Regions from separate parts of the Lactobacillus panisapium genome, predicted to be linked through region 1. Evidence: riboswitches for the same ligand, from Rfam matches in the RefSeq annotation. Region 1 holds a riboswitch; each other region holds the start of a gene.

Region 1 (3,281 bases):
CTGCAATTAAGCATGTTCAAAACCAACGCTATTTAGCCGCTGAAACTTCGCTAACACTCAATAAACACTGGGGCAATGCCCAAAATGACCTTAATTATCTTTCTGGGCACCAGTTAATTGAGCAAATTTGCCGGACGCGCATGGTCGGCGCTAACCTATTAATTAATGTTGGACCAGAATTTGATGGTTCACTGAATATCCACTGTCGTTCACTAATCGAACTAGTTGGTCAATGGATGGCTATCAACCATGAAGCAATTTACCATACCAATAATTATGAGCATTCAACCTACTCCACTATTTCTAATGACCATGATTTTATTAAAGGTAATTACTTATTTGTTGATGACCTAGGAAATATTGGCAACAGCAACGTCGTTCTAGGTGGCGAACAGGCACGTGAATTAGTTTTCACTAATTTTGCAAAACAAAAAATTGACCATATCGCTTGGCTAGACAACCAAAAGCCATTAGCATTTAAACAAGATCAAGCAGCTAACACACTTAAAATTGCAGCTGATGGCTTTGAATATGGCACTAATTTAGTCGAGCGCGTGGCCAAAATCTATTATTAAAAACTCTCTTACTATATTTTTCGTTCAAATCAAGCACTAATTATTATGCGCTCTCCAAGCTTAGCTTTGCTATTCGTAGTGAAGCTAGGCTTTTTTAATTAAAAAAATTCTTTAAGGCAGAAAACTATTGCCACTGCTCTTGCTCATACGCCATTTGCCAAAACCGGCATTCATAATAGCTGCTACGCACAAAGGCTTTCTGCATCTGCCCACGCTCTCGTTCTGAAGCTTGCGCAGCTAAGTCATTGGTCAACTTTAACATGCGACTAACATTGACGTCATACCAGTCGCTATCATAGGTCTCAATCCATTTCTGGTAAAGTGCAACCGGTGAACCCGTTTGCGCCAATGCTTGACCAATTTCCTGGTAAAGCCAGTAGCAAGGCAAAATGGCACAGACACAAGGTGCAAGACCATCTTTTTCAAGCGTTTTAAACAGATGATTGACATAGGCATACGCCGTTGGTGCTGCGTCAGTTTCTTTAATTTCATTGGATGTGACTTTTAATTCCGCTAAAAAATGCTGTTGCATCGTTATTTCACATTCTTGCAAATCTTGGGCACCTGCCAGCAAGAATCGTTGCACTTCTTGACTAGTAGTTTTCTTTGCCATTAGCCGGTGAATTTTGCTAAATTCAGCTAAATAGTACCTGTCTTGCAATAAGTAAAACCGAAAAGTAGCCAATGGCAATTGGCCACTTTGCAGTTCTTTAACAAAGGGCTGCTCCATGCTTTTTTCCCACAAATCCTTTGCCGCATAACGCAATTGTGCTGTAAATTCAGTCATTATTATCTCCCTCGCCCAATTAATAGTTGCGTGTTTTTTAGTAGTTAGTTTACCTTAGTCGAGTCACTGCAGCAATTCGGTTAAATTAGTTATTGTCTTGCCCAGCAAAAGTCGCTATAATTGAAACCGATAACACGAGGGGTGCCTTTTTGAAGGCTGAGATGGCGAATAGCCAGACCCTTTGAACCTGTAAGCTAATTCTTGCGTAGGAACGTGTCAAAATCCACTTATGCTTTGACACAAATATGTCAAAGCTTTTTTATTGACCTAAAATCGGCGCAGGAGATTTTTAAAGGAGAGATTATGAAACTAGATCTGTTAGCTAAATTACGTGAAACTAATCCAATTGTCCTTAATGCCGCCAATTTTGTGACCGTTCAAGATGTCGCTAACGGCTTAAATGCGCTGGGTGCCTCGCCCATCATGAGTAAGGAAATTGCTGAGGTCGAAGAAATGGTTCAGATGGCATCAAGCATTGCCATCAACCTCGGGACTTTGACTAAATTGCAAATTATGCAAATGAAAGAAATGGGGCTACTTGCCGCGCAAGCTCAGAAACCGATTGTCCTTGATCCCGTTGCCGTTGGCGCAGTCAATTACCGCCTGCAAACCGCACAAAAATTGCTAGAAGCTTTCCCAGCTACAATCATTCGTGGCAACGCTGGTGAAATTGCCGCTTTAGGTGGTTTTGCCTGGAATGCCAAAGGTATTGATGCGGGTTCAGGCAGTGGCGATCTTGACGAAATTACGCGTAAAACCGCGCAAAAATTGCATTGTACAATTATTGCCAGTGGCGTAACAGACACAATTAGCGATGGCCAAAATATCGCTCATGTTTACAATGGTACCCCGCTATTTCAGGCACACGTTGGTTCAGGTGACATGCTCTCAAGCATTGTTGCCGCCTTTGCGGCCGTCTGCGATAATTCTTTTGAAGCTGCGCAAACAGCTTGCCTAGTTTTTGCAGCTACTGGAGAATTGCTCGTTAATGATCATCCTGAAGTAGGCCCTGGCACATTTAGCATGTATTTGATGGATTATTTAGCTAAAGTCAAAGAAACCGAGATTACAGCTATTGCTAAATTTGATTAAGGAGGTTAGCAATAATGACAGAAGAACTAAATTCATTTCCCCAAGTTTTGACCATTGCTGGGACTGATTCCGGTGGTGGAGCCGGAATTATGGCGGATCTAAAAACTTTTCAGATGCAACATGTTTTTGGGACAGCGGTGGTTGTAGCTGTGACTGCCCAAAATACGCTCGGAGTCCAAGACTCGTTTTTATTACCACTTGAAATGGTCGATGCCCAATTTGCGTCATTAGCCTCAGACTTTAAGATTAAGGCTTGTAAAACGGGGATGTTGGGAGATGCAGCGCACGTCCATCAAGTAGCTCTTAATCTGCAAAAATATGACTTTGGTCCGGTAACCATCGACCCAGTTATGGTGGCTAAAGGCGGTGCGCCTCTTCTTAGCCAAGATGCTATTGCCACCGTTAAAAATGAGCTATTGCCGCTAGCTAACCTCATTACGCCTAACTTGCCTGAAGCAGAAGCTCTTACCGGAATTAAGGCTACTAGTGAACAAGAATATCCCCAATTAGCACGAAGCTTGCAAAAAATGGGTGTAGAAAACGTGCTTATTAAAGGCGGACATTCTAACGCTGAAGTTGTGCGCGATTACGCTTTATTAGCAGATGGCACCGACTTTTGGGTTAGCAGTCCACGGACGCACACTAACAGGACTCACGGTACTGGTGATACTCTTGCAGCCGCCATTACTGCTCAATTAGCTCTGGGCCATACTCTCAGTGAAGCAATTAAAATCGGCAAACAGTATGTCACCAAGGCGATTGAACAAACGATTCAGGTTGGTCACGGTCATGGACCACTTAATCATTGGGTTAAGGTAGATTAGGAG
Region 2 (3,281 bases), 660 kb from region 1:
TTGTAATCGCCGTGCCGTCATGATAATACCATAGTTCATCATGGTTTAAGCGGTGAAAATGGGAACAGCTCTGATCATCAAGTAAGAAATAAATTGAAGTGTAGTAAAATCTATCTGCTTGACTATCTTGAGCAAAGAACTGCTCATCACTAGTATATATTTGACGGAACCAACCTCCTTCTTGGTGAGGCTCAAGGTTCAAACTTTTAATATAATCTTCTCGGTTCATAATTTTTGCTCTCTCCACGCTCAATCAGTCAACTTCATTAAGTTAAACCAAGTAATTCTTTTGCATTTGCTCTTTAAAATCTTGTGGCAGTTTCAAGCCGTCAGTAAAGTAGTGATCAAAATCACCGTAATGCTTTTTAACGGTTGAAAAGTATCTTTCCAGGTATTGGCGTTCAACAGTTAACGCAATTGCTACATCATTGAGGTTATTAGGATCCATCTTATCTTTTAAGTATTCTAATATTTCTTCGTTAGCTTTTTTACGAGCAGAAATTGTTTTTAAGTAGTCGGTGAAAATCTGCTCCTCACTAACATCCAAGCTCTTTAAAATTAAGGCTGCAGCTACCCCTGTTCGATCCTTACCGGCAAAACAATGAAAGGCAACTGGAACTGGATCAGTCATTAACGTTAGCAAAAAGTCGTGATAGCCTTGCTTAGCAGATTCTGCCAATGCTAATTCTTCATAGGTTTTCAACATGTCCTGTTCAACATTGCTGTTGGCCGAAACGATTTCATCAACACTAGCCTGATTTGTGCCAGTATCTTTCAGCACATCAATTATTTCATAATCTAATTCTGACCAAAGATAGTCTGGATATTCTTGTCTCTCCTCATCACCGCGAAAATCAACCAGTCGCTTTATTTTGTAGTAGTTCTGAACACGATCTTTTTGTTCATCGGTTAAATCAAATAGTTGACCACAACGAAAAAGCAGCCCTTCTTTAACCTTTCTTCCATCCGAACTAACATAGCCACCTAATGAACGCCAATTTGTTATCTCTGTAGTCATAATTCTCCTTAAACTTATTATTTATTAAAACTTTTTGGTTTTCATAAAGGAATATTATAATTTTTATTGAATTCTACGTCCATGATTTTCGCAAACTAATTTGTGTTTCTTAGTCTTTTTTATAAAAAAACCGCAAAAAATATTTTGCGGTGCTAATTTTAATTTAAGCAATTTTGGGCTTTAATGCCTGATCAAATAAGTTAGTAATCAATTTTACCAAAACGCCGTCAAAGACAAGCGCAGAGAGTATACAAGTAATAAACATGATAACTTGCAGTTGGATGCTATACTTACTCCAACCGTACAAAAAATACGTTGGAATGAAACTACCAAGGCCGGCAAAAAAGGCCCCTGTTAGTACGCTTTGCCAAGAAAATGCTTGATACCGACTTTTTTGCGGGAAAAAGCCAATTTCATTAGTTGCACCTTGAATCACACCAGACAAAATTGTTACTGCGCCCCATTGGCCGCCAATTGCCATTTCGACAACTGCTGCCAATGTTTCACCAATTGTTCCTGAACCAACCGTTGGCACGAAATACATCGCTAAAGGAGCTGCCATTAGCCATAATCCAGAAAAAACAGTATCTGTTACCGGAGCAAAGCCGGTCGGAAGCAGTAATAACTTAATTAAATTGTAAGCCCAATTAAATCCATAAGTGTAGATTACTCCCATAATAATTCCAATTAAAGCAATCAGGATAATTGCTTTAACGTTCCATTTTGATGATCTTGTAAACATAAAAATACTCCTAACTAACATTCTAAGTCAGTAGGAGTACTCTAATATACTTAATAACACTTCCCTAGCGCAGGTATTGTCCTGTTCAGGTTCGGAGGGTATTTCTCAGCTAAATGTGGCACCCCTAGTGACTTTCTTATCTTTTTGCCTATTATAACACAATATCAAGCAGACATTTTAAGTTATTCAATTAACTAGCAATTTAATTAAAATTGACTAAAACTAGCCAACTTTTCTTTAGTTAAATCACGGATAATTGCACAAGTTAAGTCAACTGAGGCCTTAAAGTCTTGATATGCGCTAAAGCAGTAGGCCGAATGCTCGTAACGCACTGGAATTCCGATAACAATTGTTGGCGCACCATTTTCATAGTAAATTGCTGCACCATCTTGTCCGCCACCGGTCCGAACCGAACGAGTATATGGAATATTGTTTTTATCCGCTAATTCACATGCGTATTGTTGGAATTTTGGATTAGGTAAAAATGAAGTGTCCATATCACGCAGCATTGGTCCACGCTTTAAGCCTGTTTGAGAAAGCCATTTTGGAGTAAATGTATCATCTGCTGGACATGATTCAAGCACAATCCCTAGGTCTGGCTTAATACTTCTAGCTGTTACGTACGCTCCCCGTAAGCCGACTTCTTCTTGACTTGAAAGTGCGGCTACAACGTTAAAGTCAGTCTTTTCGCCGTTGAGATTATCCAAAACATCAGCCATTGCAGCTGCACCGAAACGGTCATCAAAATCCTTACCGAAGAAAAGACCGGTTTTTTCATTGTATTCGCACTTGACGTCAACAAAAATGGGACAACCCGTATCAATTTTATAGTCATTAATTGTTTCTTCACGAGAACTAGAACCAACATCAACTGACATATCTTCTACTTCTGGTACATTGTCTCGTTCTTCTTCAGTCATGAAGTGCGGTGGCTTAGTTGCCACTACGCCAGGAACATATTCACCGTCACGGTTTCTAATCTTTACCCGTAAAGCTGGAATATTATATTTAACCCAGCCGCCAAGCGGAACAAACTTGATCATTCCGTTTGGTCTAACTGCCTGAGTTATAAAACCCACGGCATCAGAGTGGGCATCAAGCTGAATGATTGGCCGACCAGCCTGATTTTCTTTTTTAGCAGCGTAAACGTTGAGCATCCCATCAACTTTTACATCAGCAATATCCTTTACTGTATCAGTAAAAAGCTTAACGAATTCACCTTCAAAGCCGGAAGTTGAATTAGCATCCGAAAAAGCTTTGAGCATTTTTATTTCTTGTTCTTTTTCCATCGTTGTAATTGACCTTTCGCTTATTAAACCTTATGTCTCATTGTAGCAAAAAGCAGTAATTTAAGCTATTTCTGAAATAATCCTACTGCTTTTAGCAAAATTAACAATTTTGTCCGTAATTTGGGTACAAAACTGCTAAAAAAGTTTAAAACGAGCTACTTTTTCATATTAAAAATGATATAATCGATTTTATTAGGAATTTTGAGTTTTAAGTGAAGGGTAAATAAATGCC
Region 3 (3,281 bases), 300 kb from region 1:
AATGAATTTAAAACTGGGATTCATAACAAGCCTCACTCGTCTACGTATGTTAATTGTTGCTGGTCAAATACAAGGTGGTAATCGCACCAATCTGCCAAATTAGTTAGTTCATGGCTGATAATTAGAAGTGTCTGCCCTCTTTTTTCCTGGCTTTCGCGCAACAGACCCATTACTTTTTGTGCCGATTCGTGATCTAAGCCGCTTAAGGGCTCATCAATTAATAAAACGTCTTGATCAGCAATTAGCATTAATAAAATTTGTAATTTCTTTTGTTGACCGCCCGAAAGTGAGTAGACGACTTGGTCTAGTGTCTGGTCAAGATCAAGGTCTTTCACCTCTTTCGCGATTTTTTGATCGGAATAAAAGTTGCTAGTGCGCATTTTTTTACTGAGGTTAAGTTCATCTTCAACGGAAACGTTAATAAATTGATCACTTGCACTTTGAAATATCTGCCCGACTTGACGCAAATATTTTCGCATGCGCAAGTTGCGAATTTCTTTTTGGCGGTAAGTCAAACTACCAGTGTATGTGAGCATCTTGGTTAGCGCATTGAAAAGCGATGTTTTCCCCACACCATTAGGGCCAGTGATTAGGGTGGCTTTGCCTGCCACAATCTTTAAGTGCTCCTGTTTTAGCAGTAACCGGTTCTGCTTAATTAAGGTATTAGTAAGTTCAAAGCAGCTTGTTTCATTAGTTGGTAGGGCAAAAGAATAATGCTCGTGGTGGTCATTTTGCTGAAGAAGCTGCTTTTTTTCGGCAGTGCTTAAGGCAGTAACCTGGTGACCGGTAAATTTAAACAAACAGTCACAAATACCCTCATAATCGGCTAGAACATGGTCGCTTAGAATAATTGTTTTTCCTAAGTCACGAAGATGAGCCAACTTTTTAATTAAAAATTGGCGGGCAGCAGGGTCGCAACTTGCAAAAGGCTCATCAAGCAGAAAAAGATCGACATCCATTGCAATTAAAACAGCAAGAGCTACTCGTTGCTGCTCACCGCCAGACATAGTATTGATTTTTTGATCAAGCAGCTGGTCGATCTGGGTAAAAGAAGTTGCTTTTTGCAATCGTTTTGAGTAGTGCTCACGGTCGATTTTCAGGTTTTCAAGTGCAAAAATGATCTCTTCACGTGGTGTTGCCATTGTGAATTGCTCGCCAGCATTTTGAAACATCATTGCACTCTTAAGCCCATTAAGATCGACAGTTCCACTAACTTTACCAGCATATTTAGGATAAAGGCCAGCTAAAATTTTTAATAGCGTCGATTTACCGCAACCTGTTGGCCCGATTAATAAGGAAAATTTGCCCGTCGGGATATTAAGATTAACATCTTGCAAAATAGGCTTTTTTTCATCATATGAAAAAGTAAGGTTTTTAGTTTTCAGCAATTTTTTAACCAATCTAAAAAAGTCGCTATGGCATAAAAGCCAGGCGACGTTAAAATTCAGTGCTTTTCCCTTCGCTGGCATTATCCATAGCAGGTTCAGTGGGTATATTCTCAGCCAAGATGGCACCCCAATATTTCAGGTCAATTATACATAAAAGCAATTTTCTTGTCTAGTTGCGGCAAATTAGGCGCCGTTAATAGCACTTAAGGCTCAACTTCTATCACAGATGTTAAAAACATATAAATAGCGGCGCTTTTTGCTATATAATAAAATTATGAAAATAAATTACTAATTAGAAGGTGACATCATGGCAGCAGTTAAGCTAGAACAATATTTGGTAAGTGTATTGGATTCAACTAATGCGGATACGAATGAAGTCCGGCTAAAGCCCGGAAACAAGGCCTTTAACCTGTTTAGGGTTTACCTTGAAAATCATAATACGGGCATTCACCGGTACCAAACCAGCAATCCCACAATTTTGTACGAAGCTGAAGGCATGGCAAAAACTAAAATTAACGGACAAAACTTAACTTTAAAAGCGGGTAATTTGCTGTTTTTGCAAGAAAAATGTGGCTATGAGGTCGAAAAACAAGGGAAAAATGATCTTTTGGTCAAATTAGAATTTAGTTCAAAGGTTAATTGCGCGGATTTTCTGGGAGAAAAAACAACGCTCAATTCACGTGAACAAAAAGTAGCCGAACAGCTTGTTCAGATTCTCAAGACTAAGAGACTATTAAGTTTGCGCTGCTCACAAATGTCGCGCCCGAGTCAGTTAATGAAAAAAGTTATTGATGAATATTTAAACCACAATCTTTTTACGCGCAGTATTATTGCAGCCGAATTGCGAATACTTGTGATTACGGCAATTAGAAATCAAGACCTGGAAACAGCGCCAGCTAATCAACATAAGTTTGCGCAAACGGCGTTAGAGCGTTACATTGATGCAAACTATACTGATATTACTTTAAATAAAACAGCAGAACACTTTGGACTCAACCCGAATTACTTTTCCAGTTTAGTTAAGCAAAAAACTGGTAAGAGCTTTGTTGAACATGTTGATGAACGCCGGATGCAGGAGGCACGCAATTTGCTTGCTCGGCCTGACATTTCGGTTAAAGAAATCATCGCGCGGGTCGGTTATAACGGTAAATCATTCTTTTACAAAAAGTTTAATGAATATTACCATGAAACGCCGGTACAAATGCGTGCGGAACTGTTTAGACAAGCCAATATCAATTTAAAGTAAGAGCAATATTTTTATCAAAAAAGGAGCGGACTATTTTGCAGAGCGCTCCTTTTTAAGTTACATTTTTTCTAAACGTTTAATTCGGTCACTTGTAGGCGGGTGACTGTCGAATAAGTGGGTAAGACCATGTCGTTTACGTAGCGGATCTTCGATATACATGCCAGCACTACTTGGATCAGCAGCTTTCATGGGGTCAGAACCGTCAATTTTTGTCAAAGCAGAAATCAAACCGTGAGGATTACGGGTCAACTCAACTGAAGAAGCATCTGCTAAATATTCACGGTTGCGTGATAAAGCCATTTGAGCAAGACTGGCACAAATAGGTCCTAAAATAAGTACAAAAATGATCGCCACGATTTTGAAAATAACGACAATAGTATTGCCATTATCGTTGTCACTGTCGCGATCATCATCAATCCACCAAATATAGCGACTGGCAATACCTGATAAATATGAAATGACACCAACCAGTACGGCTGCAATAGTGGAAACCAAGATATCATAATTTCTAATATGTGAGATTTCGTGACCTAAAACGCCCTCAAGTTCCTCGCGATTCATCATGTCAAGTAAGCCCTGGGTGACAGCAACCGCAGAATGGTTTGGATCCCGTCCGGTTGCAAAAGCATTAGGACTAGGATCATTGA

The links. A riboswitch is a leader RNA that binds a small molecule or an ion and turns the genes downstream of it on or off. The one in region 1 is predicted to bind thiamine pyrophosphate.
Region 2: another riboswitch for thiamine pyrophosphate. It lies ahead of GYM71_RS02725 (ECF transporter S component); the one in region 1 lies ahead of thiM (hydroxyethylthiazole kinase).
Region 3: another riboswitch for thiamine pyrophosphate. It lies ahead of GYM71_RS00860 (ATP-binding cassette domain-containing protein); the one in region 1 lies ahead of thiM (hydroxyethylthiazole kinase).

The regions. Positions count from the first base shown of each region.
Region 1 is NZ_CP048268.1:2,072,499-2,075,779, forward strand. It holds gene GYM71_RS09760 (alpha-L-fucosidase) at 1-575, shown strand, start outside; gene tenA (thiaminase II) at 700-1,362, opposite strand; TPP riboswitch at 1,490-1,591, shown strand; gene thiM (hydroxyethylthiazole kinase) at 1,666-2,454, shown strand; gene thiD (bifunctional hydroxymethylpyrimidine kinase/phosphomethylpyrimidine kinase) at 2,469-3,278, shown strand.
Region 2 is NZ_CP048268.1:543,370-546,650, reverse strand. It holds gene GYM71_RS02735 (cupin domain-containing protein) at 1-229, opposite strand, end outside; gene GYM71_RS02730 (tyrosine-protein phosphatase) at 272-1,018, opposite strand; gene GYM71_RS02725 (ECF transporter S component) at 1,182-1,760, opposite strand; TPP riboswitch at 1,805-1,896, opposite strand; gene GYM71_RS02720 (M42 family metallopeptidase) at 1,967-3,049, opposite strand; gene hpt (hypoxanthine phosphoribosyltransferase) at 3,277-3,281, shown strand, end outside.
Region 3 is NZ_CP048268.1:183,656-186,936, forward strand. It holds gene GYM71_RS00855 (energy-coupling factor transporter transmembrane component T family protein) at 1-24, opposite strand, end outside; gene GYM71_RS00860 (ATP-binding cassette domain-containing protein) at 33-1,388, opposite strand; TPP riboswitch at 1,438-1,528, opposite strand; gene GYM71_RS00865 (AraC family transcriptional regulator) at 1,696-2,634, shown strand; gene htpX (zinc metalloprotease HtpX) at 2,692-3,281, opposite strand, start outside.